3 regions of the Exiguobacterium sp. SH5S13 genome follow, and region 1 is predicted to be linked to each of the others. Evidence: riboswitches for the same ligand, from Rfam matches in the RefSeq annotation. Region 1 holds a riboswitch; each other region holds the start of a gene.

Region 1 (10,162 bases):
GGCTTTGATATCTCGAACTTGACGCAGTATGACCCAGCGACATACGAAGATATCGACACGCTCGTCGAATCGTTCGTCGAGCGCCGTAAAGGCAAAGCGACGGCTGAACAAGCTCGTGAATTGTTGTCGTCAGATGTGAACTACTTCGGTACGATGCTCGTCCACACGGGCAAAGCGGAAGGTCTTGTCTCGGGTGCGATGCATGCGACGGCCGATACGGTCCGTCCGGCACTTCAAATCATCAAGATGCAAGAAGGCATCAAAAAGACATCAGGTGTGTTCATCATGGTACGTGACGATGAGCAATACGTCTTCTCGGACTGTGCGATCAACATCGCACCGGACGCGGCCGACCTTGCCGAGAACGCCTACTTGTCAGCGTTGACGGCGAAGACGTTCGGCATCGAGCCGCAAGTCGCGCTCCTCAGCTTCTCGACGAAAGGTTCGGCGAAGTCGCCTGAAACCGAGAAAGTCATCGAAGCGACGCGTCTCGCCAAAGAGAAAGCGCCACACCTTCCAATCGATGGTGAGCTTCAGTTCGACGCAGCGTTCGTCCCGAGCGTGGCAGCGAAGAAAGCACCGGGCTCTGAAGTTGCCGGTAACGCCAACGTGTTCGTCTTCCCGAGCCTCGAAGCCGGGAACATTGGCTACAAGATGGTTCAACGTTTCGGTGGATACGAAGCGATTGGACCGATCTTGCAAGGTCTCAACAAGCCAGTCAACGACTTGTCGCGTGGCTGTAATGAAGAAGACGTCTATAAATTGACGCTCATCACAGCGGCACAAGCGATTGACGAGCGCAACGAAGCGTAAGTCAGAAGCATCTTCCCACAGTGGAGGATGCTTTTTTTGATGCGTAGTTGTAAACTATTGGAAAAGGAGGCGGTCACATGGAGGAGATTGAGGGAGCCATCACTTTACCGGAAGGACATCGCTACGCCATGTTCGGCGGTGGAGATGATTTTCCGATTAAAACTTACTATGAGGGCGTGTTTGAAGAAGTGTTCGTCGCGTACCATCCGTTTCTCGGACCGATAGAAGATCCTACCGCAATTGACCGATATGTCGAGATGAACAAAAACGAAGTGGAACAGCATTTTCATGCCGTCGCATGGGAAGACATGCGACGCCAACTTGGTTTTGAAGACGTCAAACGTATCGATCACGCACTCCGAACGATGATTGGGGCGTTGAAACCGCATGCCGAAGATAAAGAAGGCGCAAATCGAATCATTGAATTTTGCGAGCGCGAGAATTTGCTCCCACCTGGCGAAGGCGAGCTGTCTGATTTCTTAAAGAATCGGGTATTAAGGGCGCTTCTGGAGACGGGAGAAGAATGGATATGGAGCGGCGACGAATTTTGTACGGAGCGCCATCTTATCAATATTCGAGAAGTTCTTGCAGCCGATACATGGCACATGAATCATCGCACGTTTTTCGGCTATCAGCATGATTGGCTCATCGTACCGCCATGGGATAGCCACTTCACTTTATTTTGCGGCAGTCAGTCTTGGGTAAGTGACATGGTCGAACGTTGTGGTCTGAAAGGTTTCTACTGCGATGACGAGACGATCATCAATTGGAGTTTGTCCGACACGAAACTGAGGTAAACTAGTAGGGGATAACAATTTAAGGGGGAAACAGCATGCAAAGCATCCATGCAACCGAATTACGTGAAAAGCTTGAGAACGGGGAGTCGCTCCACATCATCGACGTACGCGAACAAGACGAGTACGACGCGGGCCATATCCCGAACGTGCCGCTCTATCCGCTGTCTGAATTCCCGGGCGTGACCGAGAAGCTCGCGCAAGACAACGTCTATCACGTCATCTGCCGCTCGGGCGGACGCAGCCAGACGGCGTGCGACTATTTGGAATCGGAAGGGTTCAAAGTCGTCAACGTCGAGGGCGGCATGCTCGCTTGGGACGGTGACGTCGAAGCGTGATGCTCGACAATCCGTGGGTCGTCATTCCGCTCTTGATCGTCCTCTATTTGACGGTATACGCGTTCGTGAAGCGTCTCGACTGGAACAGATGGCGCACCATCTGGGCGGTGTGGATCGTCCTGATTGTCCTTTTGTTGACGATCCGCCTCATACAAAGTGTATAAAAAAACGAGTGAAGCCAAGTATCTGGCTTCACTCGTTTTTAGTTGTCACGTTTATCGAACGTGATTGACGCGATGGCGTCGTGCTGGTGGATCGACTCTTCGTTTCGGCATTCGACGAAGAAGTTGACGACTTGTTTCATCTCGTACAAGTCGGCTGCAATCAAGCGGACCATATCTTCGACGAAACGCGGGTTTTCGTAAGCGATTTCTGTAGCCCGTTTCTCATCCGGACGTTTTAAGACCGGGTGAAGTGGTGCCGATGCGTTCGACTCCGCCGCATCGAGCAATGCGAGTCTCCAGTCGAAGCCGTCGAGCGACGCTTCGTCAAGACCGGCTTCGATTGTGATGTAGCCGCGCTGGTTATGGGCGCTGTATTCGCTGATCTCTTTTGAACATGGGCATAGCGTCGTCACGTTGATGACGAGACCGACCGTCACGCTCGCCATACCTGTCTCGAGGTTGTATGTCACGTTGTGCATGACGTCAGCGTTCATAAGACCGCTGAGGCCCGTCGCCGGTGCTTTCCGGCTGAAGAACCATGGGTAGCGGACCGTCAATTGACCTTCCGTTTGTTCCATACGCTCGGCGAGTTCTTGGGCGAACTCGATGAGCGAGCGGTTTGATAACGTCCAGCCTTGCGTATGGTACGCGTCGAGCTGTTCCGTCAAGCGTGACATGTTGATGCCTTTACGATCTTGGACGAGTGATGTCGTTAATTCAAACGTTGCGACCGTCGCTTGGATGCCGTCTGGCGTTTCGATGTTGACGGGATGTTTGACGTTCGAGATCCCGACGCTGTCGAGTGCGAACAAGAAGTTCTTAGGTGTATTTTGAAGATCGACCATTTTATCTTTTTCTGTCGGTTTCGTACCTTTGACCGGCGGGACCGAGCCGAATAGTTTATGTCGTTCTGCTTTAGTAGGTAAAGCGACATGGCTTGTAGACATAATCGGATTCTCCTTTTTTAAGAGGGCAAATGACCGCCACTCGTTCTTGTTAGGATTTTATCACGAAATGGATACAAACTGGGTATCATTTTGCTTCGCGAACATGCTTTGAACCTGTTCTGCGGAAAAAACTTCAGACATTGAACGAAAGAAGATTGATTTAATTTACGCACAGAAATAAAATGTTCCTGTGAACTTAAAAATAGATCACTGTTAAATATGAAAGAACACACAAAAAAAGGGGATGTTTTTAAATGGATTGGCAGTTAATCCTGCAGTACGCCTGGATCATCGTCGTACTCGTCGGTCTTGAAGGGCTACTATCTGCAGACAACGCGCTCGTGTTGGCCGTCATGGTCAAGCACTTGCCGCGGACAGAACAGAAGAAAGCGCTATTCTACGGTTTATTAGGAGCGTTCGTCTTCCGCTTCATCGCATTATTCTTAATCTCGTTCTTAATCAACGTCTGGCAAGTCCAAGCACTCGGTGCCCTTTACTTGATCGGGATGAGCGCGCGACATCTATATATGACGTACAAGGCGCGCAAGATGGATCCAAGACAAGACCTCGCCGCTGAGGCGAAAGAAGAGACGGCAATTACCGAGAAGCCGGTCACGAAAAAAGAGTTTTGGTGGACGGTCGTAAAAGTCGAGTTCGCCGACATCGCTTTCGCGGTCGACTCGATCTTGGCAGCGGTCGCACTCGCAGTCAGCTTGCCGCCGCTCGGTCTTGGAGAGATCGGTGGAATCGACTCAGGTCAATTCTTCGTCGTCTTGACGGGTGGACTCATCGGGGTCATCTTGATGCGATTCGCGGCCCGCGTCTTCGTGAAGCTGCTGCATCAACGTCCGACACTTGAGACGGCCGCCTTCCTCATCGTCGGCTGGGTCGGTGTGAAGTTGACGGTACTCGTCCTCGAACACCCTGGCTTCAAGGAACTGATTGCCGGTACACCGTTCGCGTTCATGGGTCTTCCAGACGGTTTTGTCCACTCGTTAGGTTGGACACTGTTCTTCTGGTCGGTCATGGTCGGGATTGCTGTTTGGGGTTGGTTCTCTTCCAAACCGACAGCGGTCAAGCATTAAAAAAATCCTGTCTTTCGCGTATGCGGAAGGCAGGATTTTTTGTTAGGCAGTCACGTCTTGCTTCTCGTAGATCGGCACCCAGCCTTCTGTCGTCACGAAGATGCGGACGGCGACGACTTGGCGGTCGTCTTGGAGCGTGAAGTAGTGGCGCGTGTTCACCGGGACCGAAATCAAATCGCCGGGATTGAGTTCGATGTTGAAGTAGCCACGTTCGGCGTCGTCGATGGCGAAGATGCCGTGCCCGCTGACGATGAAGCGGACCTCGTCGTCCGTATGATGGTGTTCCTTTTGGAAGTTGACGAGCAGTTCGTCCAAGTTCGGTGTCGCGTCAGACAGCGAGATGACGTCGGCCGTTTGATAGCCGCGGCGCTCCGACACGTCTTGAATCTCGTCACGGAACGTTGCGAGGATGGCTTGCTTGTCGTCGTCCGTCAGTTCGTAGTTTTCTTGAAGCGCGACCGGAAGTTTAGCGATGTCCCACTGCTCATACAGAATACCGCGCGATTCTAAAAATACGTTCACTTCAGATTGGTCGACGAGACGTTCTTCGGTTTGTTGGAAATAGACAGTTGCCATAGATAGTTCCTCCTTATGAATGGACGCCTAAGGCGCGTAGTTTTAACGTGTAGCTGAACAAAAATTCGTATGCTTCTAAATAACGTTTCGCCGCAGCCGGCGTCTCGCCCCAGACCGTGATGCCGTGATTACGGATGAGGACGGCACCGGCGCTTGAATGGACGTGAGGCGCGAAGGCGGCCGCGAGCGTCGGGATGTCGGCATGATTGTCGATGATCGGGACCCGGACGACCGCGTCCTCTTCCCAATACCCGAGTGCCTTGATGATCTCTTGCCCCGTGAAGACGACCTCACCGTTCACGGCATGGAGCTCGGAGATGACGTTGTTGTCGACCGTGTGCACATGGAGTGAACACGTCGCCGCAGTCTTGTTGAACACCTCGACGTGTAGCAACGTCTCAGCGGACGGTTTGCCAGTTTGTTCGCCAAGTAACCTGCCGGCCGCGTCGACGAGGACGAAATCGTCCGCGGTCCGTTTTCGTTTATCGCGTCCGCTCGCCGTGACGAGGAAGGTCAGCGGGTCGTCGGAGACACGAATCGCCAAATTGCCACTCGTTCCGGGGAACCAGTCGCGCGCGGCGAGTTCGTCTTTAATGTCGGCGAGTTCAAGCCAACGTGCGGTCACGCTCATACGTGCACCTCCTTCATGTGATGGGTGATGTCGTCGAACGTCTCGAACGGGGCGTAGGCGATGCCTTCTGCTTCACAGAGCGTGATGAGTTGCCCACGGGCGTAGACGAAATCGGCCCGTTTGGCGATCTCGAAGTCGGTCACCGAGTCACCGATGACGATCAAGCGATCAACGGGATCGACGATCGTCCGGGCGATTGTCGGTTTGCAGCAACCACAATCATTCGTGCAATGCGCGTCACAGGCGTAGGGCCAGTCGACGCGTACCGTCTCGCCCGAGAAGTCGGCGACGTTACAGTAGATGTGGTCCGGCGCGACGTGGTCTTGCAAGATCGGGTACACGAAAAAGTCCATGCCGCCGCTGACGACGTCGAACTTCCAAACTTGTTGCCGGACTTCTGCCAAAAACGTCGAGAAACCTTGGCGCAAGGTGATGCGGTCCAGCAAGTAGTCACGGTACGCCGAAGCGTCAGCGCTCGGCAACAGCTGGAACATCTGTCCGACCCCGGAGCGGATCGAGATGTCTTGAGCGAGCACGTCGTCTTTGAGCGCGTGCCATTCGGGCGGTGCGAACGCCCGCATCAAAGCGATGATGTTGTCCTCGGCCGTGATCGTCCCGTCGAAGTCACACAAGATGTGAATCGTCATTGTTTTGACCACGCCTTTAGCGCGGCCTCGAGCTCGTTCGTCTGGCTCGCCACGCCCACTACTTGCTCAATCGCTTGTCGGAACGCCCGGGCCCCGGCAGCCGCGCCGTCTGGGTGACCGTGGATGCCGCCGCCGGCGTTGATGACGACGTCTGTGCCGAAATCACGGATGATGTCCGGGACGAGCCCCGGATGGATGCCGGCCGACGGGACCGGTAGAATCGGCTTCGCCCAGTGCGGCCGAGCACTGCTATCCCGAATCGCGAACGCCTCATCGGACGGTGTCGCGAGTGAACCGTATGGGGACGGGAACAGCGTCAAGTCGGCCCCCGCGAGGCGGAACAATTTCCCGAGCAAGAGCGAGTGGCTGATCGAGCCGGTCAAGGCGCCGGCGAACGCCGGATGCGCCAAAATCGGGACGTTAATTGTTGGATCGCTCGCGAGTTCGCGGAGTGTGTCGAGCCCGTATGTATAGACGTTGAACAACAGTGCCGTCGCGCCCGCCTCGATCAAGCGGAGCGCTTGGTCACGTAGCCCGAACACCGGACCGCTGAGCGTGATGGCATAGAGCGAACGTTTCCCGGTCGTTTCGAACTGTTCTTGGATGACGGCCGCCCCGATTTTAGCTCGTTCAAGCGACGGAGTGAGCGGATTATCGTATAGGATTTCATCATCTTTGACGATGTCGATGCCGCCGGCGAGCTGGTCTCGAAGTTGCTGTTCTAAGAAGCGTAAATCACGGCCGATGATCCCTTTAAAGATGCTCATGACGAGCGGGCGATCATGGACGTCGAGCAACTCACGAACGCCTTGAACACCGAACTTTGCTCCGGGGAATTCAGACGCAAGCGTTTCGGGTAACGTCAAGTCGATCAAGCGTACCGAGTCATCGAGCGATAATTTCCCGAACGTCGTCGTCAAGATGGATGAGAAGTCGGGCGTGACGTTATGGAGCGGATAACGGATTGTGAAGCGACTCGTCGTTTCCGTGTGCGTCGTTGAGACGACCTCGCCCCGATACGCCTTTAATTGTTCTTGCTCTAGGTGGGGCAGTTCCGTCCATGTGCCGACGGTCAGTTCAAGGGCGATTTTCTCGGCGACAGTCGCGACGCGGTTCGTCCGGCTGATTTCATATGTGGCAGTAATACTCATGTTCGTTCCTCCTTCCGGTCAAACAAAAAATGACCCCATGCCGAGGCAAGAGGTCATCATAAAAAAATGAACTCTTATCTCTCAGCTTACGCTGCAAGAATTAGCACCGTGCCCAATCGGGTCGGTTGCTGCGACATCATCGGGCTTGTCCCCTCCGTCTGCTCTTGATAAGAATGTATTTTGAAGTTGTGAAATTTAATTGAATTTTGTCACACAATATCCGGTTCGTCAATTCCTTTTTTTGAGAAAAAATAGTTGAATTCATTGTTTCTATATATGCCCGGGAAAAGACAACACCGGGTCCGAAAATTGACGTTGACAACTTGGTGCTCGAGTAAGTAACATTCATCACAACAAGTTCACACAATCGAATATGACACTCTTATCGCGAGTTGGCAGAGGGAATTGGCCCGATGACGCCGCAGCAACCGACCAGTAGGCACGGTGCTACATCCACCAGACATACGTCTGACAGATGAGAGGAACAACCGTTACGGCTGTGCCTCTTTCTCGCGGAGAAAGGGGCTTTTTTTGTGGGGAATATACCGAAAGGGGAAACAGACATGGCTTATCAACCATTTACAGAACAGACAGTCGTCGAGCACGTCAGAACGTTAGGGTTACTCGAAGATGGGGGCATCGCGCATTGCGAGGAGATCGGGGACGGCAACTTGAACCTCGTCTTCCGCATCCGTCAAGGCGAAACGAGCCTCATCGTCAAGCAGGCGCTACCGTATGCGAAAGTCGTCGGAGAGAGTTGGCCGCTCACACTTGAACGGGCGTGGATCGAGCAGCTCGCGTTGCGCGAATTCGCTAGCGTCGTCCCGCGTTTCGTCCCGGTCGTTCTCGGCAGTGACCGGACGCTCGCCTACACGATTTTAGAGGACTTGTCCGACTTTGATATCGTCCGGACGGGCTATTTGGAAGGGAAAACGTATCCTGAACTCGCCCGTCACATCGGTGAGTTTTTAGGACAGACGTTGTTTGAGACGTCAGACTATACGGCCGGCCCGATTGAGAAGAAGCGGAAAGAACGGGATTACTACAACCCGGAACTGTGCGACATCACTGAAAAACTGATCTTCACCGATCCGTACAAAGATGCCGAATCGAACAACATCGAAACCGCGCTCCGTCAGGACGTCGAAGCGCTTTGGCGTGACCAGAAATTGAAAGTGGAGGTCACGAAACTGAAAGTCGGTTTCGTCACGAAACACGACGCGCTCTTGCACGGAGACTTACATACAGGCAGTATCTTCGCGACGCAACAAGAGACGAAAGTCATCGATCCAGAGTTCGCTTTTTACGGACCGTTCGGCTTTGACATCGGGCAAATCGTCGCCCATTTGACGCTATCGACGTTCCATGACCCACTCAAACGGTTCGAACGGTTCACGGACGTATTGACGGTATGGGAGACGTTTGAGAAGACGTTCCGGACGAAGTTTGAGACGGCGGTCGAACCGTTCAACACGGACGGATTCGTCGATGAGCTACTTCAAACCATCTTTAGCGACACGATCGGCTATGCCGGATGCGAACTGATTCGCCGCGCCATCGGCCTCGCCGGAGTCGCTGACCTCGAGACGTTACCGGAAACGGTCCGGCTCGAGCGGAAACGGGAAGCGCTCACGCTCGGCACGACGCTCATTAAACAGCGCCACGATATCCGTTCGATCGATGATTTAGTGACGCTGTTAGCGGGGGTACGCGTATGACAGTCCAAAACATTCGCTTCGACCCGAACCGGGACGAGCTCGTCATTTTAGACCAAACGTTACTGCCCCATGAAGAGCGGTACGTGACGATCGCGACGCTCGAACAGGCGGAGCACGCCATCGAGACGTTACAAGTCCGAGGCGCGCCGGCCATCGCCTATTTCGGCGCATTCGTGCTCGCGAAAGAAGCGGTCCGCCTCCAGGATGACCCGGACTTCACACGCCGGCTCGACCTCGTCGGCCGTCGATTGATCGCGACCCGTCCGACGGCGGTCAATCTGCAAAACGTGATCGAGTCGCTTCTCGGATTCAACGTCGGAGACGACTTTGAAAGAATCGCGACTGACATCAAACATCGGGCCATCGCGCTGTTCGAGCGAGACGTCGACACGTATCGGGCCATCGGGGAGCATGCGCTCACGGTGCTGCCGGCAGGGGGGAACGTCTTGACGATCTGTAACGCCGGGGCGATCGCGACGTCGCGTTACGGGACTGCGCTCGCGCCGTTTTACGTCGGGAAAGAGCGAGGTATCGCGTTTAACGTCTTCGCTTGTGAGACGCGGCCGCTCCTCCAAGGGGCACGCCTGACCGTCTGGGAGCTCGACCGGGCCGACATCGACGTCACGCTCATCACCGACAATATGGCCGCTTGGACGATTCAGGCGAAAGGAGTCGACGCCATCATCGTCGGCGCTGACCGCATCACACGGACGGGTCACGTCGCCAATAAGATCGGCACGCTCCAGCTCGCCGTCCTGGCTAAACATTACGGGATCCCGTTTTACGTCGCGGCCCCGCACTCGACGTTTGATTTAACGGCGGACGATGTGATTCAAATCGAGGAGCGGAGCGCGCTAGAAGTGACCCATATCGGCGGACAACCGACGGCGCCGGTCGGGATCACCGTCTTTAACCCGGCGTTTGACGTCACACCGCCTGAACTGATCACCGGACTCATCACCGAAGCGGGCGTGTTCGAACCGACGGAGACGGACATCACACACCATGTAGGGGGAACGATTCACGTGTGAAACAGCAGCTCCGTGCTTGCCCGAACGATGAAGTGTGACCGTCTTGGTATGAGACGGGAATGGCCAGATTTACTTAGTCGACAAAGGCACCGGGCAGCAGAAAAGCCCTCAGAATCTATCCGAGGGCACTGAAAAACTTCATCTGCTTTCATTGCCCTTCGAGCCGCCCTGTCCGGCACGCCGCTTTCCTGGGGGCGGTCAGCGAGCCGCATCGCGACGATGTCGCTGCTGGGTCTCGCCTTGCCCGCTGTTCCCCCGGGAGTCGGC
Region 2 (10,162 bases), on a different contig from region 1:
GCCCGCATTCGACGGCACACGTATCACACACTTGCGCACAGAGCGCCGCGATCGGTCTTGTGAACGCCGAGTCGGTTTCGAGCGCGTTCAAGGTGAGCGTGGCGACTTCGGCGCATTCTTTCGTCAACCGGATGCATTCCGAGACCATCAGCAGATCTTCTTCTTGTAAACATTTCGAGAAGCAATGATTGCTCGCTCGGATACAATCGATCACGGCCAAAATCGTCTCTTCGACAGCGGCTCGGTTCATTGGAAGTCCCCCTTAAGATAAATGATGTCTTACAATCATTACCCGGTTCGTGTCGACTTAAACCGAGGCGGGGACACGAAAAAAGTCGGTCCACATCAGTGGACCGACTTAAGGAATGGAGCATAGCGGGCTCGAACCGCTGACCTCCACGCTGCCAGCGTGGCGCTCTCCCAGCTGAGCTAATGCCCCGTTGGAAATTATTATATCATTCTAATAAATGATTTGGCAACAAGAAAAACGAAAGAACTTTGAAAATCATTTTTGAAGTTTATTGGGCGCTAGAGCCGGGAAGAACAGACAGAATGTTATATTAAGAAAGCAGGTGCAACATATGGAGATGATTTTGCTGGCGCTACTGCCCGCACTCATGTGGGGGAGTATCCCGCTTATCGTATCTATTGTCGGCGGCAAGCCGATTCAACAATTGGTCGGCACGACGATCGGCGCGATGGTAATGGCGACTGTCATCGAGCTCGTCTTCAAACCAGAGTTCACGACGCTCGCGATCGTGACTGGTTTCATATCGGGTGTGTTCTGGGCGCTCGGACAATACCTTCAATTCCAGTCATTCCAAATTTTGAGCGTCTCGAAAGCGATGCCAATCAGTACAGGGATGCAGCTTGTCGGGACATCACTGTTCGGGGTCATCGTCCTTGGGGACTGGAAGACGCCGACTGAACTATGGCTCGGCTTCTCGGCCCTCGTCTTGATCATCATCGGGGCCGTCATGACGTCATATCAACAACATAAAGAATCTGACAGCAGTAGTGCTTTGAAAAAAGGGCTACTCGTGCTGCTCGTTTCGAGCATCGGTTACGTGACGTACGCCGTCCTCACCAACTACTTTGAGGTCGATGGCATCACCGCCATCCTACCGCAGTCACTCGGGATGTTCATCGCCGCGCTCTTGTTCAGTCTTCGTGAAAAAGATGTGAAAAAGTTTGATCCGAAGACGTTCAAGAACATCTTCGCCGGGCTTGCCTGGGGGATCGGGAACTTCGGGTTGTTCGTCTCGAGCGGAGAAGTCGGCATCGCCACGTCGTTCGCACTGTCTCAACTGAACGTCGTCGTCGCGACACTCGGTGGCATTTACTTGCTAAAAGAAGAAAAGACGTCGAAAGAACGCGTCTTCGTGTTTATGGGGATCGGTCTGATCGTGGTCGCCGGTTTTATGTTAGGGCTCGCGAAGAGCTAAAAAAACGACGGGTATGAGGCCCGTCGTTGTCAGCTTGTCCACGTCTGGTCGATGAACTCGTCACGGCCAGATTGTTTCCGGTCCGCTTTATAGTGGGCCGGATTTTTTTTATGATAATCTTGATGATAGTCTTCGGCCGGGTAAAAGACGTCAGCCGGTAAGATTTTCGTCACAATCGGTTGTTTGAACTTTCCGCTCGCAGCGAGCGCGTCGCGGCTCTGTTCTGCTTTCACGCGTTGTTCTTCCGTATGATAGAAGATGGCGGGCGCATATTGTTGCCCGCGGTCTTGGAACTGGCCGCCGTCGTCGGTCGGGTCAGTCTGAATCCAATACAGTTCGAGCAAGCGCTCATACGCGAACTGAGACGGATCGAACGTGATCTCGACGACCTCGTAATGACCGCTCGTGCCTGTCTTGACGTCTTTATACGTCGGATTGTCGACGTGTCCGCCCGTATAGCCGGATACGATGCCTTCGATGCCTGGCTGTTCCTCGAACGGTGTCACCATGCACCAAAAACAACCGCCTGCGAATGTAGCTTTTTCCAAAATAAAATCCCCCTCATGTTCATTCCAAAAAAAGCGCCCATGTCATCGACATGAGCGTTTTGTCATATCGTCCAAGGCGATGCCTTGCTGGAAGTAGCACCTTGCCGAAGCAGGTTGCTGTGAAGTCATAGAGCCAGGTCTCTCGTTCACTCAAGATATCGATATGTAGTTGGTGACAGCATCATATCATCTGTCTCGTTTAAACGTCAACGATTTGGTGTGCGCCGAAGTTGAAATAGCGTGGCACCAACAATCAAGATAATGAGGGCGATGGACGCAGGGAATGCCCACGGCAAATCATCCCCGAACAATTGTAGAAAGAACAGGGCGAACACGGACAGTAAAACAAGGATGTAAGAGCGGGACATGGCTACCTCCAATAACGTTTCTTCTAGTGTATCAAGTTGCACATCCAATGGCGATAAAAAGAAGGGGATTCGATGCATTCAGCGAATACCGAATAACATTGCCTATAAGGAGTGAATTGGATGCAAGACTTATTTGAACTAGACATCGAGACCGCACAGTGCGGCTATAAAGAAGGGACGTTCACGGCCCGGGACGTGACGGCCTACTATTTGACACGGATCGCTAGCTTGAACGATAAACTGAAAGCGGTCATCCAAGTGAACCCGGACGCGTTGTTCGAGGCGGAGGCGGCCGACCGTGCCTACCGACGCGGAGACCGGCTGCCACTCCTCGGTATTCCCGTTTTACTCAAGGACAACATCGAGACGGCGGGACTCATGAGGACGACTGCCGGCGCCGTGGCGCTCGAGCATCACTTTGCGGGTCGTGACGCTGAACTCGTCCGCCGCCTCCGTGAGCATGGGGCGGTCATTCTCGGCAAAACCAACTTATCGGAATGGGCCAATTTTTTGACGGAGGACATGCCGAACGGATGGAGCGGGGTCGGTGGCCAGACGCTCAATCCGTATGGTGACAATCTCGACGTCGGCGGTTCGAGCTCTGGCTCGGCGGCTGCCGTTGCGGCGAACTTGACGATGCTCGCCGTCGGCAGCGAGACGAGCGGGTCGATCATCCATCCGAGCGTCCATAACGGCATCGTCGGCATCAAACCGACGGTCGGGCTCATCAGCCGGAGTGGGATCATCCCGATTTCGCGGTCGCAAGATACGGCAGGTCCGATGGCGCGGACGCTCCGCGACGCGGTGCTCGCACTAGAAGCGATGTGCGGGGAAGACGGCTCGGACCCGGCGACGACACATCTGCCGGCCGGTCCACCGTACCGGACGTGTCTCGACGAACGTCAAGCCGTCGGCATGCGCGTCGGTTTCGTGAAGACGGAACTGTCGGATGAAGAACAGACGCTCTATCAAGAAGCGCTGGCGTTACTCAAAGCGAGCGGGGTCGAGCTCGTCGAAGTCGACCTGCCGTCAAACGACGGACTTGACCAAGGCGACGTCCTCTACCATGAGTTCAAGCTCGGGATTGAGGCGTATTTGGCGACGACAGCGCTCCCATATGAAACGCTCAAGGACGTGATGGACTGGAACAAGCGTCACCCGGAAACGATCCCGCACGGACAAGTTACGTTCGAGAAAGCGAATCAGTTATCAGGGCGTTTGACCGAGTCGAGCTACCTCGAGCGACGCTTAGCCGATGTCCGGCAAGCGAAAACGGACGGCCTCGATCGTTTATTGATGGAACAAACGCTTCACGCCCTGGCGTTGCCACACGACTTGAATTACGATATGGCGGCGAAGGCAGGGCACCCGACGGTCACGATCCCATATAAGCCCAAACAGAGCGGGGCACCTTTCGGGCTGTCATTCACGGGTACGAGCTATGCGGAACGAGACCTCATCCGCATCGCCTACGCGTTCGAACGCCACGTGACGCGTCCGATCCCGCCTATGTAAGAACGTTGCACCTGTCGCTCACGTCCGCTACAATGGTACGTATGCGGATTGAAGAAAGGACAGATTACAATGAAATCATCTATATATGGGCTGACATTTGATCAGCTGTCGGACGCTTGCGTATCTTGGGGATACAGTGCCTACCACGCCAGACAAATATGGGACTCGCTTTACATCGACCGTGTCAGACGGCTCGACGAGATCGCGGTTCGTCCCGAAGTGCGCGAACAGCTTGAGGCGAACTATGCGCTGACGACACAAGAACTGTTCGTCAAACAAGAAGCGGGTGACGGCACGGTCAAATTCTTACTTAAACTGCACGACGGGCATTATATCGAAACGGTGCTCATGCGCCATAAGTATGGACGTTCCGTCTGTGTGACGACACAAGTCGGGTGCAACATCGGCTGTAGTTTCTGTGCGAGCGGCCTCTTGAAAAAAACACGCGACTTGACGGCCGGCGAGGTCGTCGAACAGATCATGACCGTCCAACACTATTTAGACGAGGTCGGTGAAGGTGACCGCGTCAGCCACATCGTCGTCATGGGAATCGGGGAGCCGTTCGATAACTTTGATAACTTGGTCGACTTCCTCCGTGTCGTCAAAGACGATCGCGGTCTCGCGATCGCTCCTCGTAAAATCAACGTCTCGACGAGTGGACTCGCCGACAAGATCTACAAGTTCGCGGACCTTGACCTGCGCATCAACTTGGCCCTCTCGCTGCACGCGCCGAACGATGCGCTGCGGACGAGAATCATGAAGATCAACCGGGCGTTCCCGCTCGATAAACTGATGCCGGCGATCCGCTACTACGTCGAGAAGACGAATAAACGGATCACGTTCGAGTACATCTTGCTCTCGAAAGTGAACGACTTGCCAGAACATGCCGAAGAACTCGCGGCGTTGATCAATGACATCAAAGACAAGTCTTACGTCAACTTGATCCCATACAACCCGGTCAACGAGCACATCCAGTACGAACGGAGTACGACCGAGGACATCATGGCGTTTTACGACGTCTTGAAAAAACGGGGCATCAATACGGGCGTGCGTCTCGAGCACGGGACCGATATCGATGCGGCATGCGGTCAATTACGCAGTAAACAAATGAACGTCGAAGGCGCCAAATAAACGAGCGCTCCGGATCGGTTTCGATTCGGAGCGTTTTTATCGTGCCCGGGCGTATAATGCGTCAGACGAGAAATATCTTTAAACATTTTTGTGAATGATGAATAGTCCTTACCCCCTCAGGGAATAGTCTTTTGATATCAAAGCAGAGAGTGGAGGCAATTCAATGGAGACAGTAAACGCTACGTTATGGATTCGAGTCAGAAACACGCTCGGGGAAGGGCCTTGCTGGGACGCTGAACTGAAGCGGTTCTACTGGGTCGATATCGAAGGGCACGCGCTCTGGTGGTACGATGAGAAAGAAGATGAATTATCTTCGTTTGATATGGGACAGCAGGTCGGGTTTGTCGTCCCTAAAGTGACCGACGGCGTGATCGTCGGATTGAAGGATGGTATCTATGAGTGGGATGAAACGTCGAAACAACTCGATAAACTCGTCGAACTTGATGACCCGGAAGGTGTCCTTCGCTTCAACGATGGGAAAGCCGACCCGTACGGTCGTGTCTTCGCCGGGACGCTCCACTTAAAAGACGAGTCTGAGCAGGCGACGTTGTTCCGCTTGAACCGCGACGGCACGACCGAGGTCATGTTGAGCGGATTGACGTTATCGAACGGGTTGACGTGGTCACCTGACCATACGTCGTTTTACCATATCGATACGCCGACCGAGACGGTTCGCAAGTTCCCGTTCGATTTGAAAACGGGCACGCTCGGGGAAGGTGAGGTCGTCATTGATTTCAAGAATGAGGACGGGTTCCCGGACGGCATGACGTCGGATGAAGACGGCTTTTTATGGATTGCCCACTTTGCAGGCGGGCGCGTCACGCGGTGGAATCCGGAGACGGGACAAAAAGTGCTTGAAGTCATCGTCCCGGCGCCGAACGTCACGTCGTGTAGTTTTATCGGGGATGACTTAAAACAATTGGCAATCACGACGGCACGGGAAGGCATGGACGACGAGGCGCTCGCCGCTCATCCGGATGCGGGTTCGGTCTTCAAGATCGATACGGACGTGAAAGGGATGCCACTTTATCGGTTTGGTCGTTAAGGAGGGAAGGCTATGGTGAAGCGATTGCTCGTGCGAGCGGGAATCGGATTGGCACTAGCGGCGGTGGCTCGGGTCGGGATTCAAAAGATATTGGACGACCGGGCCCGGAAAGAAGACCATACGTATCTTGAACCAAAGTGGGACGAGACGCCGAGTGTGGATGCCGATAAGGATGATGACGAGGTCGGATTGACGCAACTTGATTCGATTTACCGGGCCGATTGGCAAGCGAACACGTATCCTCGCTCTGAGGCAGAACGGAAAGCGTTAGAAGAATAACCGGTACGAAGAACATATCCAGAGCTTTTTCTTCGGCCGTCGAGGCCTCAGAAAAAGACAAATGGCCGCTAGATGGCGACCGTTTGCGTTGCTCGTTCGATGGCGCCCCGACTCCTGCAGGAAAGCAATCCAACGGAGACCCAGCAGCGACGCGAGTCGCGATGTGGCTCCGGGATTGCCTGCGGAAAGCATGGGCGCCGGAAGGACGAGCGATAACAATTATGTTAGTCAACAAGAAAACACGCTCCTTTTGAGCGTGTATTTTTGTTGACAACGGACGTGATCCCGTTCATTATCTAAAAAGTAATGATTACGATTTAAAGGTGGTATACATCATGAAACGAATTCCGATCACAGTCTTGTCCGGATATTTGGGAAGTGGCAAGACGACGTTGCTCAATCATATGTTGAACAATCGGGACGGTAAAAAATATGCCGTCATCGTGAACGATATGAGTGAACTGAACATCGATGAGCGATTGATTGAAGGGGCGGGCTTTTCGCGGACGGACGAGAAGTTGTTGGAGCTGTCTAACGGTTGCATCTGCTGCACGTTGCGAGAAGATTTACTCGAGGCGGTCAGCGAGATCGCGACTGACCGACAGCTCGACGGCATCATCATCGAGTCGTCAGGCATCTCAGAACCGATCCCGGTCGCGCAGACGTTTACATATGCGGATGAAGCCTTGGGTATCGACTTGACGAGCCGGGTGTATGTTGACGCGATGGTGACGGTCGTCGACGCATATCGATTTTTAAAAGATTTCAATTCGGGCGAATCGCTGCATGAACGTAAACAGGCGGTCGGCACGGATGACGTCCGGGAAGTCGTCGATCTACTCGTCGACCAAGTCGAATTTGCGGACATCATCGTCCTCAACAAGGCGGACCGGGTCACGGAAGCCGAACTGAATGAGATTGCGGGTCTGCTTCGTGCGCTAAACCCAGCAGCGAGGTTACTGACAAGCACATACGGCAACGTGAGTTTGTCTGACATTTTAAACGTGAACCTGTTCGACTTTGACCAGGCGATGCACGCCGCCGGATGGATCCAAGAGCTCGAGACAGACGACCATACCCCTGAAACCGAAGAATACGGCATCAGTTCATTCGTCTATCGCCGCCGCCGTCCGTTCCATCCCGAGCGGTTGCTCGCGTGGATCGAACAGTTCCCGGAAGAAATCGTCCGGGCCAAAGGGTTTTTATGGATCGCTTCTCGGAGCGACATCGCCTGCTTGTTCTCACAAGCGGGGTACGCGTCGACGCTCGAACACGCCGGCCGCTGGTTGGCGACACTCCCGGAAGTAGAGCGACAGCAGATGTTTGCCGCCGAACCAGAGCTCGAGACGGATTACATCGAGCCGTATGGGGATCGACAGACCGAGCTCGTGTTAATCGGTCAGCGGATGGACCGTGAGCCTGTCGAGCGTGAACTCGACCGTTGTCTGCTGTCGGATGAGGAGATGGCGTCAGATTGGTCGACGCTCTCGGACAACTTGCCGGGATATGACGCGGTACGGACATACGAATAAGAGACAAAACAGGACGACTCATTTCGAGTCGTCCTGTTTTGTCTCTTTCAAGATCTTAAATTTCGGTTTGATCGATTCGTTATTGAACGCTTCGAGTATCGTATTTTCGTTGGCCATGCGAATTTGTTGCGGTTCGCCTTTTGACGTCGTACCGATACAATACATGCTCGCCTCATGCTCGGCGAATAACGTCTTGTACAGTGTGGAATGGTGCATGAGGCGTCCGGGTGAGCCCCAACCGACGATGATCATGCCGCCGCTCGTCTCGACCTCGTCGAGCGTCTCTTCCACGTAATGAAAATTCACTTCGTCGAGTTGGGACTCGACGTAGGGTAGGTTGTCATTGATGGCGAGCGTCGGGACGAGACTGATGACGCGCATCTCGCGGATCGGTTTGTCCAAATGGTTCCGCATGAGCATGTAGGCACGTTGAGATGTCGTACCTGATAAGAACGCATCGCTCATCCGTGGAGAATAGATGATGACGGCACAAATTACCCCATCGACGACATCGGTGAATTCATACGTTCGCATGTAACGCTTTGTCTTGTCTTCGTTAAATATCGATTTGACTCGAATCGTCACTTCCTCGATATGCGTGTTCATGTTGTTTCCTCACTTTAACCAAATAGTGCCGGGTCATGCCCAGCCTGCGAACCAATCGAGATACCGGATCGTATACCGGGCGACCTGCTGCGTTGTCGTCGTCGCGTCACCAGGCAGTAACGACAGCTCGTCCTGGTACTGCTCATAAAAGGACATGACGTCTGACACGTACTGGTCACTCCGGTTGTATTCAAAGATGGCGTTTTGAATCGAGTCGACCGAATCAGTCGTCTGCCCGCCGTGCTCGCTCAAATAGTAAGCGGCGGCATGGGCCGAGTCGACCAAACTATGAGGGTCGGCCTTGCCGTCATCATCCCCGTCTCGGCCTAAGCCGCCGTACTGCTCAATCAGCGTCAAGTCGGTCAAATCGACTTCGTCTTCCGGGACATCACCTTTTTGGTCATCCGTATCGTACTGCCAACCGAGCCACGTCCGCGGCATAAATTGGAACGGTCCGATCGCGCCGACCGAAGAGCGCATCGATGAACTGTGCGAGAAGATCGTCTCGACACGGTGGACGGCGGCGAGTAGCCGCCAATCGACGTCATAGGTGGCCGCGGCTTCCTTGTAGACGTCTTGGTGGACCGCCGGGATACCGTGGTCACCGTAATAGGCCCGGTAGAGGGCGTTGTTCACTTTATCATGTTGACCAAACCAGCCGATTGCGCCGAGGCACAGCACGATCACAAGCATTACGCCGGTCAGTCGCAGCATCATTCGTTTCAAGATTCCGCCTCCTAGCTTTCTAGACAATACCCGAATAGTGTAGCATATAGCTAACAGGAAGGACAGGAGAGGATATAGATGCTTGAACAGGTCGTCTTTACGATTATTCTTGCGTATTTATTGATCGTACAACTATTCAACGCCCGGCTCGTGAAGCCGATGATCGAGGCGCTCGGGAGAACCCGTGTCTATGAAGAGACGATCAAGTCGGCATGGGGGCTGAGCCTGCTCTTACTAGCGCTCGTCTTCTTGTTCCAAGTCCCGCCGGAAGCGGTCGGTCTCGGGTTCGCGCCGCCGGATGGGGACGGGCGCGCCTGGCAGTATTTCTTCTTTTCGACCATAGTCATCTCAGGTCTCATCGCGTTCTATTTGCTCGTCAAGACGTCGGCCGCGTTACGGACAAAGCTTCGGCCGTTTTACGGGCTTGAGATTGAACGGTTGCTCCTTCCGCGCACGACCGACGAAGCGAGGGCGTGGGGCGCAGTATCGTTCACGGCCGGGGCGACCGAAGAGTTCATATTCCGCGGCGTCCTCTTGTATACGATTTCTTTATACACGGACGTCCCGGATGCGACGCTCGCCATCATCGGGGGCGGGCTGTTCGGTCTGGCCCATGCGTACCAGGGTCCGAAAGGGGTTGTCACGACGGGCCTTGTCGGTTTCCTGTTCGGCTATTTATATTTGGCGATGGGAATGTTGTGGCCGCTGATCCTCATCCATACGTTGCTCGACTTGATCGCCGGGCCGATTCACGTCACCGACGCAAAAACTGACTGACAGCGTTCTCGTAGGCAGGTTGGTCTTTTAAGATGCAATTCGTATGCTCGGCGCCGTGAATGAGTGCGAGCGCGTTCTGACGGTTGAGTGCGTTCATCTCGACGGACATCCAGGTCGGGACAAAGTCGTCTTTCGTGCCATGGATGAACAGCACCGGTGCAGTGATTGATGCGAGCGCTGCTTTTGGTCG
Region 3 (10,162 bases), on a different contig from region 1:
GCCGGCCATTTCGGAGCGTGAGGCGGACGAGATGTTACAAGCGGCCAAACGGGCCGGCCGGACGCTCCACTACGGCTTCCATTTCCGGCATCGGACGGACACGCAACTGCTGAAACGCTTGATTGACTCAAATGAACTCGGTCACATCTATGCGGCGACCGCGCTCGCCCTAAGGCGCCGTGGCATCCCAGGTTGGGGCGTGTTCACGGACAAGGAGCTCCAAGGAGGCGGGGCGCTGCTTGATATCGGCGTCCATATGCTCGACCTCGCCCTCTATTTGATGGATTATCCGAAACCGGTCGACGTGATCGGTCATGTCGGACAGTATCTTGGGACGCGTCCGGGTGTCGGGCTGATGGGGGACTGGGACGCCGACAACTTCTCGGTTGAAGACACGGCCCGGGCGATGATCACGTTCGAGAACGGGGCCTCTCTCTTTTTAGATGCGAGCTTCATGGCGAACATCGGGCCGAAGGATACGATGAACGTGGAACTGAGAGGGACAATCGGCGGGGCATCGTTGTTCCCGCTCACGATCCACACGGAAGAACATGGCGCTCTGTTTGACAAGACGCCGGCTCATTTGACGTTACAAGACCCGTACGCGACACAGATTCGCTCCTTCCTTGAGGCGTGTCGGCATGAGCCGTCATACGAGCAGGCCGAACAGGCGGTCCTGCTTCATCAAATCATCGACCGCATATACAGTCAGGGCTAATCACTTTTCAATCCAGAAAAACAGGGTATATAGTGTAGGTGTTACATATTTTTGAAGGAGGATGACTTATGCACAACTTTGAATACAAAAACCCAACGAAATTGATCTTCGGGACGCATCAGATCGAGAAGCTCACAGGGGAGCTCAAAGCGCTTGACGCGAAGAAAGTGATGCTCGTCTATGGAGGCGGGAGCATCAAGAAGAACGGGACGTATGAGGAAGTCGTTGCTGAATTAAACAAAGCGGACATCGAGTTCGTCGACTTCTCAGGTGTCGAACCGAACCCGCGGATTGAAACGGTGAGACGTGCGGTCACGAAAGCGCGCGAAGAAGGCATCGACGCCTTGCTCGCGGTCGGCGGCGGTTCAGTCATCGATTGCACGAAATTGATCTCGGCAGCGATCCCGTATGACGGCGACGCATGGGACATCGTCCTCCGTGACCATATCCCGACTGAAGCGGTACCGTTCGGGACGGTGCTCACGCTCGCGGCGACAGGTTCTGAGATGAACTCCGGTTCGGTCATCACGAACTGGGAGACGCAAGAGAAATATGGTTGGGGCCACCCGCTCGTCTATCCGACGTTCTCGATCCTCGACCCGCGCTATACTGTGTCGGTGCCGAAAGACCAAACGATCTATGGCATCGTCGACATGATGAGCCATTGTTTCGAGCAGTACTTCCACCCGAACCACGCTCCGGTCCAAGAGCGGATGACCGAAGGCGTCTTGAAAGCGGTCGTCGAGTCGGCACCGAAGCTCGTCGACGACTTAGAGAACGTCGACTTACGTGCCATCATCTTGTTCGCAGGCACGATCGCCTTGAACGGGGTCTTGCAGATGGGCGCTTCTGGCGACTGGGCGTCGCACAACATCGAGCACGCCGTTTCGGCTGTCCATGACATCCCGCACGCCGGCGGCCTCGCCATCCTCTTCCCACGCTGGATGGAGCACGTCCTTGAAGAAGACAACGCGGCACGGTTCGCACGACTCGGGACAGAAGTATTCGACGTCGAACCGGGTGCGACCGACGTCGAGACGGCGAAACGCACGATCACAGCGGTCCGTGCCTTCTTCGACCAACTTGGTGCGCCAAGTTCGCTCCGCGACTATGAGATCGACGAATCGACGTTCGAGGCGATCCTTGATTCAGCGATGAAACGTGGAGCGTTCGGACGTTTCCGTACACTCGAACGCGAAGACGTGGCTACGATTCTCGAGCTGAGCAAATAAGGCGATTTGATGCCTATTTTGCAATAATGATTGAACGAATCCGTCGTTTCCGTTTATGATGGGTCATGTATGGCTCTTAGATGAGCGATTTAAAGGAGGAAATGCCATGTCAACAGTACGTTTCGATTATTCTAACGCCCTGTCTTTCGTCGGGGAACACGAAGTCGATCAAATGCAAGAAACGGTGAAAGCACTCCATTCGGTCATCCACGACCGGAGCGGTGCCGGCAGCGATTTTCTAGGCTGGGTCGACCTTCCAACGAATTTTGATACGGATGAGTTCGCACGTATCAAAGCGGCCGCTGAACGAATCCGCGACAACTCAGACGTCCTCGTCGTCGTCGGAATCGGTGGGTCGTATCTCGGCGCTCGTGCAGCCATCGAGATGCTGCAACATTCATTCTTCAACGTGTTGTCAAAAGAGGAGCGTAACGCCCCGCAAGTCTTCTTCGCGGGCCACAACATCTCGTCAACGTACATGACGGAGTTGCTTCAAGTACTCGAAGGCAAAGAAGTCTCAGTCAACGTCATCTCAAAATCGGGAACGACGACAGAGCCGGCAATTGCTTTCCGTGTCCTCAAGCAGTTCATGGAAGAGAAGTACGGCCAAGACGGCGCACGCGAGCGCATTTATGCGACGACAGACCGTGCCCGTGGCGCTTTGAAGACGCTCGCTGATGCAGAAGGTTACGAGACGTTCGTCATTCCGGACGATGTCGGTGGACGGTTCTCTGTCCTCACACCAGTCGGTTTGCTTCCAATCGCGGCGGCAGGCATCGATATCGATGCCCTCATGGAAGGTGCGCGTGACGCGGAAAATGCCTACAGTTCACCTGAACTTTCAGAGAACGAGGCGTACCAGTACGCGGTCGTCCGTAACGCCATGTATGCGAAAGGTAAATCAATCGAACTTCTCGTCAACTACGAACCGGCACTCCACTATGTATCAGAGTGGTGGAAACAGCTTTACGGCGAGTCAGAAGGCAAAGACAACAAAGGGATCTTCCCGGCGGCAGTTGACTTCTCGACTGACCTCCACTCGATGGGACAATACATCCAAGAAGGTCGCCGCGACTTGTTCGAGACGGTCATCCGTGTCACGAACGTCCGTCACGCGTTGAACGTCCCTGAAGACGCACAAGACCTCGACGGCTTGAACTTCCTTGCCGGTGAGACGATCCAATTCGTCAACGACAAGGCGGCAGAAGGAACGCTCCTCGCCCACACGGACGGAAACGTGCCGAACCTCGTCGTCGAATTGCCAGAGATGACGCCATATCATCTCGGCTACTTGTTCTACTTCTTCGAGAAGGCGTGCGCGATGAGCGGCTACATTCTCGGAGTCAACCCGTTCAACCAGCCAGGTGTTGAAGCATATAAAGCGAACATGTTCGCGTTGCTTGGAAAACCAGGTTACGAGGAACAAAAAGCTGAGCTTGAAAAGCGCTTAAACCAATGATTTATTGTAGGTCCGCCTCGGCGGGCCTATTTTTTTGTTTGAAACTAGGGTGAGACAAGGTAAAGTGAGAGTAGACACGGGAAAGAAAGGGATGGACTATGTTGACATTCACGGACTACTATCACAATAAAGTCGAGTTGAGCTTCGAGCACTATCCATTTTCGGATACGCCGCTTCACGTCTGGGTCGTCGCCCGCTATGCGGACAAATGGGTGCTCACGAAGCATAAGCAGCGCGGACTCGAATTTCCGGGAGGGAAAGTCGAACCCGGAGAACACGAAGACGACGCGGCGATTCGGGAAGTGTACGAGGAGACGGGAGGTGTCGTCAAGACGCTCCATTATTTAGGGCAGTACCGGGTGCTCGGGCGTGGTGACACCGTCATCAAAAATATTTATTTTGCGGAAATCGAACGGTTCGAGGATCATCCGGCCGTCGATGAGACCGACGGGGCCGTCTTGTTGGACACGTTACCGACGAACCTGCTCCGTAACGGCCGCTACAGTTTCATGATGAAAGATAAAGTGTTGCCCGAAACGATGAAAGTACTCCATGACAAAAAGTTGGTTTGATCGAGTCGACGTCCTGCCTCCTTATGCGGGATACCCCGTTCATCGAGGTTGGTACGAGACGAGTGACGGGGAAGAAGTCGTCGCCTACACGATCACGCCAAAACGCCCGAACGGCCAGGTGCTGTTTTATTTACGAGGCGGCACCGGGAGGATTGGTGACGTCCGGTTGCCTCGGCTAATGCAATTCGCGGCGAAAGGGTTCCATGTCGTGGCGCCGGTCTATCGCGGGAACCACGGGGGAACCGGAAAAGAGGATTTCGGAGGCGCCGACTTAGAGGACGTCGTGTCTCTGTATGACCGCGTTAGCCGGACGCACGAGACGATCCACGCCCTCGGCTTTTCCCGGGGCGGCATGATGGCGTTGTCGCTCGCATCAAAACGTCCCGTCACGTCGGTCACGTCGTGGGCGGGTGTGACGAATTTGGAATGGACGTATGAAGAACAGCGTTCGATGCGGAAGATGTTGCGCCGGATGACCGGGGGAGACCCGGCGGCGGTCCATGAGGCGTATGTCGAACGGTCTCCGCTCTTCAAAGACTGGCAGGCGCCGACGCTACTCATTCATGGGACGGACGACGAGCAAGTCCGGCTTCGTCATGCGACCGCCCTCGCCGACAAGATCGGTTCGCAAGCAGAGCTTTGGATCTTGCCGTTCGCCCATCAGCTCCCGTTCTGGGAAAAATGGAAGACGACGGACCGAGCGATGGATTGGATGTTGGCGATTGCAAGAAAAAATGACTAGTACCCGAGCGGGGTACTAGTCATTTTGAGTTAGAAGACGATTGGGCCGGCCGCGATGACCTTCTCACTCGCTTTCGTGAATCGTTTAAAGTTTTGTTGGAACTTCAAGGCGAGCGCTCGCGCTTCGACATCGTAATGAGCCGTATCTTTCCAAGTGTCACGTGGGTTGAGCACGTCTTGTGGGACGCCGTCGATATGGACTGGGATGTCGACGTTGAAGATGTCGTGCTTCACAGTGTCGACGTCACGCAATTGACCGTTGATCGCGGCGTTCACCATGGTCCGTGTGTAGCTGAGCTTCATACGCGACCCTTCACCGTAAGCCCCGCCGGTCCAACCCGTGTTGACGAGGTAGACGTCGACGTTATGCTGTTCGATCAACTTGCCGAGCATGTCGGCGTATCGTTCCGGGGCGAGCGGCAAGAACGGTGAGCCGAAGCAAGTCGAGAACGTTGCTTGTGGCTCGGTCACGCCGCGCTCCGTCCCGGCTAGTTTTGATGTGTAGCCAGATAGGAAGTGATACATCGCCTGCTCTTTCGTCAACTTGCTGATCGGCGGGAGCACCCCGTAAGCATCGGCCGTCAAGAAGACGATCGTGTTCGGGTGACCGGCCCGTGAAGGGAGCATCGCGTTATCGATGTATTGAATCGGATAAGCTGCTCGCGTATTTTCGGTGAGCGAGATGTTTTTGTAGTCGGGTGAGCGGTCTTCGTTCAAGATGACGTTTTCGATCAACGATCCGAAACGGATGGCGTCATAAATTTGAGGTTCGTTCTCACGCGACAAGTTGATCGTCTTGGCGTAGCAACCGCCTTCGATGTTGAAGATGCCGTCTGGTGACCAACCGTGCTCATCGTCACCGATGAGATGCCGTTCCATATCGGCCGATAGCGTCGTCTTTCCCGTGCCCGATAGTCCGAAGAAGAGCGCCGTCTCCCCGGCGTCCGAGACGTTGGCCGAGCAATGCATCGACAAGACGTGCTGTTCAGGTAATAGGAAGTTCATGACCGAGAAAATCGATTTTTTAATTTCGCCGCCGTATTCTGTTCCCCCGATCAGAATGGTACGTTTGGCGAACGAGACGAGGATAAATGTTTCTGAGTGCGTCCCGTCAACTGTTGGGTCGGCCTTGTAGCTCGGTGCATAAATGACCGTGAACGGGTCAAACGCAGCTCTCGTCGGCCACTCTCGCAAGAACAACTGCTTCGCGAACAAGCTGTGCCACGCGTACTCGGTGATGGCGCGTACAGGTAGCGTGTAGTGCTCGTCAGCTCCAGCCGAAGCTTCGAGATAATACAGCTTCTGTTTCGTCTCGAGATGGGTGAGGACTTTGTCGAGAAGAGCGGTGAACTTTTCTTCTGCGATCGGCTGATTGATCGGCCCCCAGTCCACTAACGAGTTGCTGACTTCATCTTGGACGACGAATTTGTCTTTCGGTGACCGTCCTGTGAATTTCCCTGTACTGACCGATAAAGCCCCGTCTTTCGTCAGTACGCCTTCACCGTTACGAATGGCTTCTTCCACCAGTTCTGGAACCGTTAAGTTCCGTAATACATCGGCACCCTTAATTAATTCTTCGATTTTCAGGAGCGTAGTCGCCATCCTGAATCCCACCTTTCCCCTAAATAGATGTGGATGAAATCCGCATACTTCCGCGTTTAATTAGTATGACATTTTCATTATATGTGACACACTAATCGAAAACAAGCATTTCTTTACCCTTTAAAGTAAGCGCTTTCTTACAAAGACATTCTAACATATTCTGTATAAGCGGGGAGTGAAAAAACGGAAACCGTCAAAAAAATGTTTGATATTTCACAAACATAAATGATTTCCGTGATTACGAAGAAATTTACAAATTAAGCAGATACGCTTGACAGAACGGTATGGCATTTATATGATGGTGTTCGTAACGGATACTCTTATTCTGAGCGGTGGAGGGAACAAGGCCCTACGAAGCCCAGCAACCGTCCGATCCTGTAGTCTTTTTCGGAAAAGGTGCTATCCTGAAGCGAAGCGACAGCTTCGAACGATAAGAGGGTAAGGAAGAACGATTCAACCTTTCCCATTGAACGTGGCGAAAGGTTTTTTTCATTACCGTCCCAAAGCAACGCGTAAGGGGAACGAGTACCGTCCACACATCACCCTTATTAATAGGAGGTTTTTCGAAATGTCAAACTTGAACCGTCGACTTTTCACTTCGGAGTCCGTCACTGAAGGACATCCGGATAAAATTTGTGACCAAATCTCAGATGCGATTTTGGATGCAATTTTGGCTGAAGATCCAAACGCCCGCGTTGCGGCTGAGACGTCTGTCACGACAGGTCTCGTGCTCGTAGCTGGTGAAATCACGACATCGACTTACGTGGATATCCCGAAAGTTGTACGTGAAACTGTTCGTGAGATCGGCTACACGCGCGCCAAATATGGTTTTGACGCTGAGACTTGTGCTGTACTCACAGCAATCGACGAGCAGTCAGCAGACATCGCACTCGGTGTCGACCAAGCGCTCGAAGCTCGTGAAGGTCAAATGACTGACGAAGAAATCGATGCGATTGGTGCCGGTGACCAAGGCCTCATGTTCGGTTATGCAACGAACGAGACACCTGAACTCATGCCGCTCCCAATCTCACTCGCTCACAAATTGTCACGTCGCTTGGCAGAAGTCCGCAAAAACGGAACGCTCACTTACCTTCGTCCAGACGGTAAGACGCAAGTAACTGTTGAATACGACCAAGACAACAACCCGGTCCGTATCGATACGATCGTCATCTCGACGCAACACGCAGAAGACATCACGCTCGAGCAAATCCAAGCGGACCTTAAAGAACACGTGATCGCAGCAGTCATCCCGGCTGAACTCATCGATGCCGAGACAAAGTACTTCATCAACCCGACTGGCCGTTTTGTCATCGGTGGACCACAAGGTGATGCAGGTCTTACAGGACGTAAAATCATCGTCGACACATACGGTGGATATGCTCGCCACGGCGGTGGTGCGTTCTCAGGTAAAGATCCTACCAAAGTTGACCGTTCGGCAGCATACGCGGCCCGCTACGTGGCGAAAAACCTCGTTGCAGCTGGACTTGCTGACAAAGCGGAAGTTCAACTTGCATACGCGATCGGTGTCGCACACCCGGTTTCAATCGCGGTGGACACGTTCGGCACTGGTAAATTGAGCGAGACTGAACTCGTTGAACTCATTCGTGAGAACTTCGACCTTCGTCCGGCCGGCATCATCAAGATGCTCGACCTTCGTCGCCCGATCTACAGACAGACAGCAGCTTACGGACACTTTGGTCGCACAGACGTTGAACTCCCATGGGAGCAGACGGACAAAGCGGCATTGCTTGAAGAAGGCGCAAAACGTTTCGCATAAGCATAAAAAAACGACCTTTCGCGAGAAAGGTCGTTTTTTTATTATGCTTGTGGTTTATTTTCGTTTGTTGCGTTCTCGTTGCCGAGTGCTGTATCTTTCGCCTCGACGACTTTCTCACCAATATCTTGCAAATCTGATTTTGTTTCCTGGGCCGTCTCGACGACTTTGTTCACGTCTTCTTTGACCGTGTCGACTTCACCGACAACTTTTTCATAGACGTTTTGCACATCGGTCGACACTTCTTGAATCATACCTGACGCCGATTTCACTTGCTCGATGACTTGAGACGCTTTACCGGCCGGATCTTCTTTGATCGTGTCGACGAGACCGCCGACAGACGACTTCGCATTCGTGAGCGACTGTTTCGTCGTCTCACGGTTCGACGAGCTAAGTAGGGCGATCAGACCGCCGACGAGCGCACCGAGAAGCATCCCGGTCACGACGTTGATTCTAGGACCACCCGAGTTGGTTTGGTCGAATTGGCGATTCGGGTTGTTGGCGTTATCTGCGTGTGGATCGTTTTGTAATGTTGGTTCCATGTCTAAACACTCCTTTGTAAGTTGGCATTGGTACTCATATACCCTAGTTAAAATAGAAAATAACGTTCTGCTTTATTTCGACACGAAAAAGTAATAGAAGGGCAGGATATTTTTTACGTGATGGGGAATGATAGTACTAGATTGGCCAAAAGGGGGAAGCTGTTATGAAGATGCGGGAAGCCGTACCAGAAGATGCCGCCACGATTCGAGATATCGCACTTGCGACCATCAGTGTGACAGATGACGTTCGGTCTAAGGTGATGGAGCGCGCCTATCAACAAGAAGAGATCGTCCGGGCCATCGGTTCGAGTGAAGAAGCGAAAGAACAGTTGTTCATCGTCGGTGAGGCCGAAGGAGACGTCATCGGGTTTTACCATGCGATCGACCGCGGTGATACTTGGGAAGTGCTTCGTCTCTATCTTCATCCGGCTCACCATCGCCAAGGACTTGGGGCAGAACTGCTGACACATCTCCAAGAGCGGAAGGCGCAGCCGATCGAGCTGTATGTCGAGAGTTCGAACGAGCAGGCGATCGCGTTCTTAAGCCATCAAGCGTTCACCGAACTGAACCGAATTCAAGAAGAAGTGTATGATCAACCGATGGAGCTTATCCATTTGCGCTACGACCCACGCTAAGACTCCAGACGGATTTTCTTTCAAACATCAGTCAGCGGCTGATGTTTTTTGTTAGAATTGATGAGACATATACTAATAATGAGGTGACAGCATGACATATGAAGAAGAATCACGAAAAGGGGTTATCGTGATCGTTTACCCGTTGCAGTTCACGTCCCGGCTCAGCGAAGCATTTTTGCAGCGACTCAGTGTCGACTATGAGGTGCTTGTCGTGACCGGACAGACGGTCGGACTGACGGCAGAAGACCATAAACAGCTGATCAAGAACACGCTACGGGAAGCGAGTCAGTCCAAACTACCGATTCACGTCATCGCCTTCAGTCTCGGGGCGCTCTTGACGAACCGCCTCCTGCAAGAGTACGACGTGCCGCTCGGGAGTTTGACATACATCTCCCCGCTCTTTGATTGGCATTCGTCCCGCCAAATCGGCGGGCTCAAGCAAGTCGTCGCCAGTGCGGTCGACCGGTTCCGCCCCGATTTGCCGCTCAGTATGATGACGTTCACCGGCGGCGGGGAAGAGTCGTCTCGTTTCGGCGAGATCACATACGCGCAGTACCGCGAAATCGAAGAAGAGATCGTCGAGCATCAAGAGGAGAAGAAACATTTACCTCGCTTACCGCTCGCTTGCTTCTACGCGCCGGACGATCGTTTCGCCGACGTGAGGCTGACGTTGAACGTCTGCCGCAAAATCGGCGGCGATCAAGTCTACATCCGTCGGCTCGAAGGGTTCCCACACTTTGGCTATGAACGGCTGAACACGAAGTTCGCGGAGACGCTCATCACGTTTTATGAATTGATTCGGGAATAGACAAAAGGCGACTCACGCGAGTCGCCTGTTTTCATGCCCGTTTTTCGATCGCCACGATGAATGGGGGATGATTGATTTG

Evidence for each region. Region 1 has a riboswitch for S-adenosylmethionine ahead of mtnK (S-methyl-5-thioribose kinase). Riboswitches for the same ligand answer to the same signal wherever they lie in the genome.
Region 2: another riboswitch for S-adenosylmethionine. It lies ahead of msrA (peptide-methionine (S)-S-oxide reductase MsrA); the one in region 1 lies ahead of mtnK (S-methyl-5-thioribose kinase).
Region 3: another riboswitch for S-adenosylmethionine. It lies ahead of metK (methionine adenosyltransferase); the one in region 1 lies ahead of mtnK (S-methyl-5-thioribose kinase).

The regions. Positions count from the first base shown of each region.
Region 1 is NZ_SJUS01000022.1:45,950-56,111, forward strand. Features, by position in the region: gene pta (phosphate acetyltransferase) at 1-813, shown strand, start outside; gene EVJ30_RS11570 (DUF2711 family protein) at 891-1,610, shown strand; gene EVJ30_RS11575 (rhodanese-like domain-containing protein) at 1,646-1,945, shown strand; gene EVJ30_RS15185 (hypothetical protein) at 1,942-2,109, shown strand; gene folE2 (GTP cyclohydrolase FolE2) at 2,148-3,056, opposite strand; gene EVJ30_RS11585 (TerC family protein) at 3,311-4,141, shown strand; gene EVJ30_RS11590 (cupin domain-containing protein) at 4,184-4,717, opposite strand; gene EVJ30_RS11595 (methylthioribulose 1-phosphate dehydratase) at 4,731-5,348, opposite strand; gene EVJ30_RS11600 (2-hydroxy-3-keto-5-methylthiopentenyl-1-phosphate phosphatase) at 5,345-5,995, opposite strand; gene EVJ30_RS11605 (2,3-diketo-5-methylthiopentyl-1-phosphate enolase) at 5,992-7,146, opposite strand; SAM riboswitch class I at 7,218-7,320, opposite strand; SAM riboswitch class I at 7,526-7,628, shown strand; gene mtnK (S-methyl-5-thioribose kinase) at 7,710-8,864, shown strand; gene mtnA (S-methyl-5-thioribose-1-phosphate isomerase) at 8,861-9,895, shown strand.
Region 2 is NZ_SJUS01000029.1:847-11,008, forward strand. Features, by position in the region: gene EVJ30_RS13085 (four-helix bundle copper-binding protein) at 1-250, opposite strand, end outside; tRNA gene EVJ30_RS13090 (tRNA-Ala) at 367-439, opposite strand; gene EVJ30_RS13095 (GRP family sugar transporter) at 582-1,445, shown strand; gene msrA (peptide-methionine (S)-S-oxide reductase MsrA) at 1,475-1,993, opposite strand; SAM riboswitch class I at 2,056-2,155, opposite strand; gene EVJ30_RS15310 (hypothetical protein) at 2,200-2,361, opposite strand; gene EVJ30_RS13105 (amidase family protein) at 2,482-3,876, shown strand; gene rlmN (dual-specificity RNA methyltransferase RlmN) at 3,946-5,007, shown strand; gene EVJ30_RS13115 (SMP-30/gluconolactonase/LRE family protein) at 5,171-6,052, shown strand; gene EVJ30_RS13120 (hypothetical protein) at 6,065-6,331, shown strand; gene EVJ30_RS13125 (GTP-binding protein) at 6,667-7,863, shown strand; gene EVJ30_RS13130 (DUF1643 domain-containing protein) at 7,882-8,469, opposite strand; gene EVJ30_RS13135 (lysozyme family protein) at 8,503-9,186, opposite strand; gene EVJ30_RS13140 (CPBP family intramembrane glutamic endopeptidase) at 9,274-9,972, shown strand; gene EVJ30_RS13145 (alpha/beta hydrolase) at 9,950-10,162, opposite strand, start outside.
Region 3 is NZ_SJUS01000006.1:73,118-83,279, forward strand. Features, by position in the region: gene EVJ30_RS05345 (Gfo/Idh/MocA family protein) at 1-718, shown strand, start outside; gene EVJ30_RS05350 (iron-containing alcohol dehydrogenase) at 787-1,950, shown strand; gene EVJ30_RS05355 (glucose-6-phosphate isomerase) at 2,057-3,409, shown strand; gene ytkD (RNA deprotection pyrophosphohydrolase) at 3,508-3,981, shown strand; gene EVJ30_RS05365 (alpha/beta hydrolase family protein) at 3,962-4,723, shown strand; gene pckA (phosphoenolpyruvate carboxykinase (ATP)) at 4,753-6,324, opposite strand; SAM riboswitch class I at 6,642-6,761, shown strand; gene metK (methionine adenosyltransferase) at 6,893-8,101, shown strand; gene EVJ30_RS05380 (YtxH domain-containing protein) at 8,143-8,640, opposite strand; gene EVJ30_RS05385 (GNAT family N-acetyltransferase) at 8,805-9,275, shown strand; gene EVJ30_RS05390 (alpha/beta fold hydrolase) at 9,367-10,083, shown strand; gene mnmM (tRNA 5-(aminomethyl)-2-thiouridylate-methyltransferase MnmM) at 10,115-10,162, opposite strand, start outside.